Pyrodictium delaneyi: one gene and its partner. Each later gene encodes a partner of the first gene's protein in a complex. Links are inferred from orthologs where the notes say so. Each region holds a gene or a part of one and is shown on either strand. Other genes may lie near its edges.

Region 1 (3,164 bases):
TAGACCTTGCCTATACGCACCTTCTCGTAGCGTGCTCTCTCTGTACGTAGCTTACCACTGATGATTATCTGGGCACCTATGGCTCCCGCGTTCATTATACGACGTGCCATCACGTTAGCTACACGGCGGTAGTACGCACCCCTCTCCAGGAACACAGCTATTCTAGATGCCACTACACGAGCGTTGAGGTCCGGGTTCTCTACACGGCGCACCGTTATCTGGGGATTCTGCAAGCCAAACTGCTGCTCGAATATAGCAGCAAGCTGCCTTATGGTCTCGCCTCTCCGGCCAATAATCATTGCCGGACGCTCAGCATCGATGAAAACCTTAGTGCCTAATGGGAACTGTATTATCTGTACGCCAGCATAGCCTGCACGATAGAATCTCTTGGCTAGGTATTCGTCTATCTTTGTCTGGGCTATCGACTTCTTTATGAAATGCTTCTTTATAAGTACCATGGTTACTCTTCCTCCGCCACAACTACCTCTATATGGCTGTACTTCTTGAACCTAGGGGTGGAGCGGCCGAAGGCGCGTGGCATCCACCTCTTAAGCACACGCCCCTTGTGAACAGCTATATGTACAATGCGCAGCTTCTCCGTGTCAAGCCCTTTGACCTCAGCGTTGTTGGCCACATTGTCAAGGAGCTTGAGCAGGATACGAGCAGCCTTGACCGGATAGCGGCCTATCGGCCACTTGTACCTAGCAGCGAGGCCACGGTGGTGAGCCTGCTTTCTAGCATACCTGCGCACAGGTATAGGCTCCTTACCAGCAGCAACACGCTCGAGAAACTTACGAGCCTCCTCCAGCCTCATACCACGTATGACACGAGCTAACTCGACAATCTTCTTGTACGATATGGGCGCATCCCATACCATAGCCTTAGCTGAACGCTCCTCGTCAACTCGTACTGAGTAATGCCATGTCGGCAACCCGAGGCCCACCTCTCTTGCTACAGCATCCCCAGGAGGCGCTCACAGCACTGCACGCCTAAATAAGTGAATAGAGCGCTACCGGATAGTATCTACGGAGCTGCCGGGGATGAGCGAGCTGACCTGCACAGAGCACACGCCGTGACGAGAAGACCATCTGTTGGCGACCCTCGATTCCTCTACTACACCGTAAGAAGTGAAAGTGTTAGGGAGGCCTGACGCCTAGGGGTGGAGCCTCCACGCGCTCACCGAGCCCCGAGCGACACGGGGCACTCGCGCGGGCCTGCTCCAGCCTAGTGTAGGATCAGACACCTCTATCAAGTCTTCTCTATATTCGCCCAAGATGCTCCAGTATCCCGACGACCTTTGGATAATGGATGGTGTTGGGGGATTACAATACAGTCTAGGAGGCACATTATACTATATACACTGAACAAGGATCAGAGTAGAAGTGTGTACCAAATATAGTGGGATACAATGGATATAGACGCCATCTTAAAACCATCGTATGGTGGTTAGAGTAGGCCTAGCCGTGCGGCCACATCAGTGGCGCTGTACTCCTTGGCCAGCTTAACGTAGGCTTTCTTCTCGCCACGGGGAGTTATTAGGGTGTTAACCTTCTCTACCTTGACTCCAAACGCTTGTTCAACCGCCCTCTTGATATCATGTTTAGTGGCCTTCCTATCTACTATGAATGTCAGCGTGTTCTGCTCCTCGATTAGTCTCAACGCTTTCTCGCTCTGTACCGGACGTATTATGATACTCCAGGCGCTCATTGTACGACACCCCCTTAGGCTAGTAGTATTCCATCAAACCTCTTAGATAGTTCACTCAGTGCGGACTTGCTAACTACTGTTAGTCTCCCAGGTACACCGCCAGGAGCAAGCTGTAGCACGTTGACATGCCAAGGGTCTGCTACATCTACACCAGGTAGGCTTGAGACAGCCCTTGCAAGTGGAGACTTGTGGTTGCTTAGTATGAAGAGTATACTCCGCGGTGTTATGTACCGCCTCCCGCGACGCTTACCCTTACCAGCGCGTATCCTTGTCCTCTCCTTTGCGCGCTCTATGTCGACCCAGACGCCTAGCTTCTCTAGGAGTGCACGTGCCTCGCGAACCCTGGTTATAGCTGTCTCAACCTCATCATCTATGACTATTGGGAGGACCTCTGCCGTGAACTTGTGGCCACGCTTTTCGACGAATTCCTTCCTAGCAGTAGCAGCCAGCGCCGAAGCTGTAGCAAGCTTCTTCTCCTTCTTGTTGATCTCCTCGTGTATCCTCTTCTCTACGCGAGGTGGGTGCGCCAGGTGACCGCCTACAGCAGAGTTTATGAAGGCTGCACGACCTAGGCCGGGGATGCGAGGCACTCTGGCAATACCTAAGCCTACTCCAAAGCTCCTAGCAGTCGTCCTCTTGCCAGCCATGGGGTCGCGGCCCTTAGGCTGGAGTCTCGCTGTGAACTCTGATAGGAATGCGCGTCTTATCAGGTCGACGCGTACCGGCAGCCCATAGACCTTGGGTAGCGCTACCTCGCCGCTCTTTTCGCCTGCAACGTTGAATACCGGGACGACTGGCGGCTCCGCCGCTAGTAGGAATACCATAGAGCCCACTTTACCTGCCATAGTATCGCACCCCAGGGGCTGCTGCCATGCTAAAGGGTTAATTGCCTTGCTTGCTCTGTAAGCTGATGTATGTTATCTTAGGTGCTGCCTCTGGGATCCAGCGTGGCCTCACTGGGTGGCGGAGTACTATCGGTCTCTTGGGTGTGCCTGGTATGCTTCCAGCCAGCATCACGTAAGTGCTCCTCACTATACCGTAGTGGAGGAAGCCTCCAGCAGGTGTTACCTCTAGACCATTCTCGCCTATCTTTATGATGCGCTTGTTGTACTCTGTTCTCCTGTGGAAGCCCATCTGGCCCGGCTGGGGTACCTCGCTCCACGAGAACGTCGTCGCGGGGCCTCTGCTACCGGGACCGCTGCGGCTACCCTTCCTGTGCTTGTGCCACTTGGGCAGCTCCTTTACACCAAACCTCTTTATCACGCCCTGGAAGCCCTTACCCCTGGTTACCGCTATTACGTCTACGAATTGACCCTCCTTGAAGACGTCTGTTATCTTGAGTGGGTTGCCGAGGAGTTTAACGGCATAGTTAAACCTCTCGTCTATGCTGTTCCCGCCACCTATCTTTATCTCTATGAGGTCTGGCTTCTTCTTGCTTAGACCGCCTACGAGCCTCG
Region 2 (3,154 bases), 540 kb from region 1 along the record:
GCTTCCACTCGTGCAGAGTAGCCTTCATATAGTCTATAATGCTCTCCTTCTCCTTTACAGCCATAGCGCTGGCCCCACGTAGCAGGGCTATACAGAGCTAGAAATGTAAGCTTTGCCACACCTCGGGGCTATCAGGTCTCTCCCTGCTTTAGCTCTGCTAGTATCTTTTCCGCGTAGCGACGCGGTTCAAAAGGCTCCAAGTCTTCATAGCTCTGTCCCACGCCCATGAAGAGAATGGGTTTACCGGTCACAGCAGCAACACTAAGTGCTGTACCACCCTTAACATCTGCATCAACCTTAGTCATTACTATGAAATCTATGCCCACCGCCTCGTCAAAGAAGCGAGCCTGCTCAACAGCATCGTTACCCGTAAGGGCGTCAACCACTAGAGCACGATAATCTGGTTTAGCCACTCTAGTTATCTTACGCAGCTCCTCCATAAGGTCTCTATCTGTGTGCAAGCGTCCAGCAGTATCTATCAATACAACACGGTAGCCGCGAGCCCGTGCATACTCTATGGCATCATAGACTACTGCTGCAGGATCAGCACCATATCGCCCGCCAATAAACGGTACACCGAGCTTCTCAGCATGTTTACGTAATTGCTCTTGAGCGCCAGCACGAAATGTATCAGCAGCCGCAATTACTGGCGTTACACCCTGGCTACGAAACATATAAGCAAACTTAGCTATGGTAGTAGTCTTGCCTACACCGTTGACGCCGAAGAATACTATTCTCAGCGGGTTTTCAGGTGAACGCCTAGACGCCTCTGCAACAAGATCCAACCGCTTATAACCCCGGCTAAGTACTTCCACAATAGCTTCTTCTAAAGTCTTAACTACGTGGCTACGTAGATCGCTGAATCTCGGCACTTTACTACCTACAAGCTTCTCCCGAAGCTTTGCAGCTATCTCTTCAGCAACCTCAAACGCCACATCACTCTCAGCTAGACTGATTACGAGCTCTTCTAGTATTGGTTCCAATTCCTCCTCTTTTATCTCCTTGGTAGCGACGACCTCGGCGACGTTATCTACAAACTTTTTCAACGCCTTTTTAAGCTTGTTAAATACCATACGGTACAACCTCCGGTTTATCTAACATTGTATATAGCTAAGCGTCTCTATAGCCGGGCCGGCTGAGCGATAAACAAGGGCTGGATACAAGGAAACTTAGTGAGCCCAAGATGTTTAAATTAGTTAATGAATGCAAGCAACCGGTAGAAAGGGAGAGCCCCACTATAGCTACTGTTGCCGTTGGCGTGTCTGCGCCATGCCAGCCTGGAGAGACTGTTCCACAGCAGAGCGGAGAGCAGCATAATACTGGGTAAGCTTTGCAAGTTCCCTTTGGTACGCATCTAACAGCTTTGACGTAGATGCTCTTTCCTCACGTATGAATTTCAATGCCTTCTCGTGAGGAACCTCTACGAACAAGTCTAGACCGACATGTACCAATATCTTTTCAAGAGGCTTTATGGATGCACGTACTAATACTCCGCCCCTAGAGTCCAGCGGTACTAGCGCATCTTCTGCACCATTACGTATATTCATAAGCGCCTCTTCAACCGCTGAGAGCTGGATTAGTCTACTTTCGAGTTCCGCTGTGGCAGTTTGGAGTTGTTTTATCTGGTTTTCGAGAAGAGTCAGCTGCTCAATAGCCTCTTCAAGGGTTATAGTCTGCTGTGTACTCAAGGTTTAATCCACCTAGTGAGGCTGGCTAGGGCTACTAGGCTGCGGTCAGGCACCTCCTCGGCTGGTACTTCAACGACACGCTCTATCTTGATATGATACCTCTTTATTTTATGGTTGCTACCCAGCTCCGACAACACCTTCTCTACAGCGTGCTCTGGCTTTAGCGCTCTTACATATTTCCTAAACTTCCACCACTCCGGCATCTTATGTGGACGTATCAGCATCTTACCCTCAACAAGGTAGAACTTCACGTCGCCCATACCGCAGCCCCCATCTAGACCCTCCGGCTCAGCCCCCGAGTCTTAAGGCTTGCTGAATCCTCATAAGCTCGGGACCAGTAGTTTCATCGCCTACCAGTGCACCTTTATCGTTCGCGACAAGCCCTGCCTTTACAAAGTAAAGGCCAAAGTTTACAGTAGCTGTGGCGAACTCTACACGAAACACGTTGCCCAGGACCTTGATCTCCTCGTCACTTACGCCCGGATGCACAACACCACCACGGTTAGTTACAACAATCATAGAGCCTACTGTGGGAATATCCGCCAAATGACGCTGATATACAGTCTCTACGCCCAGGACTTGTTTAATTTTCTCGATAGCTGACTTATCTATCGTTGGTGATACGAATGCTCCATAATTGTTGGCAGCTATCAAGTTTCCGAGAGCAGTTTGACGTATTTCAAGGATCTCTAGCCGTATCTTATCACCTATATACTCCCGTAGGCTATCATATTCCTCAGGCTTTACTATTCTTGGCAACAACAACCCCTTATCATTACCAGCCACCATTACACCATTGATTATCATATCTGCTATCTTGACGTCTATGACTTCTACATCAAGAATGTCGGCTATCTTCTTTTTATCCTTCTCAGTAATCGTTGGAGGCACCAATGCTATGCTGTTGTTAGCAAATATGTAGACACCTATATTGGGGTTCCCATGGACATTCATGTACTCTATCAATCAGCGTCCCCAGTATATCACCGGCTAGACGTGGAGAGGTAATTAGAACTGTCTACCTTAAAGAGGATCCCGTATGAGGGGCTGAAACTAGAGAACCTTGGGTCCTGGAACCGAGTTCATTACATACGAGTACTTTTCGCCTTGTAAGGGTGTATCGGAAAATAGCAATCTAAATATCAATTTCTAACTCTGTTGATCCTGAGCAGACCTCACAGCCTTCTTCTGCCTCACGAGCAGAACCTTGACCTTACCGGTTTCTTGGTCTTTGACAGCCTTGACTGTTATACGGCGAGGCGGCTTCTCTATGCTCCTAGACCATATATATTCATTGACACTATTGTGTATAACTACATCTGCGACATCAACGCCGAAATGCCTTGCTACGAACTTCCTTACTAGCCTCACAGCACGTGCTGCACGATTGCTACGGCGCCCCCAGTATACTCGAGCAAGGGGGATAGTGTATATGGCCTCCTTCTTCTCCTTAGGCATAACTTATA

Evidence for each region.
Region 2: Pyrde_RS05190 (region 1) and rpl18a share a complex: the UniProt entries of both Methanocaldococcus jannaschii proteins name them as parts of the 50S ribosomal subunit. The link is inferred for Pyrodictium delaneyi from one-to-one orthologs.

The regions. Positions count from the first base shown.
Region 1 is NZ_CP013011.1:1,008,232-1,011,395, forward strand. Bases 78-2,917 are described here. They hold Pyrde_RS05190 (50S ribosomal protein L23), read right to left. Parts: upstream 1,708-2,917; coding sequence 1,447-1,707; downstream 78-1,446. Other genes in these bases: Pyrde_RS05180 (30S ribosomal protein S3), read right to left, coding at 78-458; Pyrde_RS05185 (50S ribosomal protein L22), read right to left, coding at 461-931; rpl4p (50S ribosomal protein L4), read right to left, coding at 1,722-2,552; Pyrde_RS05200 (50S ribosomal protein L3), read right to left, coding at 2,590-2,917. Outside these bases: more of Pyrde_RS05180, read right to left, coding at 1-77; more of Pyrde_RS05200, read right to left, coding at 2,918-3,164. UniProt on the Methanocaldococcus jannaschii protein: Binds to 23S rRNA. One of the proteins that surrounds the polypeptide exit tunnel on the outside of the ribosome.
Region 2 is NZ_CP013011.1:466,915-470,068, forward strand. What follows is about bases 317-3,146. They hold rpl18a (50S ribosomal protein L18Ae), read right to left. Parts: upstream 1,949-3,146; coding sequence 1,685-1,948; downstream 317-1,684. Other genes in these bases: ftsY (signal recognition particle-docking protein FtsY), read right to left, coding at 317-1,073; pfdA (prefoldin subunit alpha), read right to left, coding at 1,242-1,688; Pyrde_RS02370 (translation initiation factor IF-6), read right to left, coding at 1,977-2,654; Pyrde_RS02375 (50S ribosomal protein L31e), read right to left, coding at 2,838-3,146. In the rest of the region: Pyrde_RS02350 (protein translocase SEC61 complex subunit gamma), read right to left, coding at 1-64; more of ftsY, read right to left, coding at 132-316.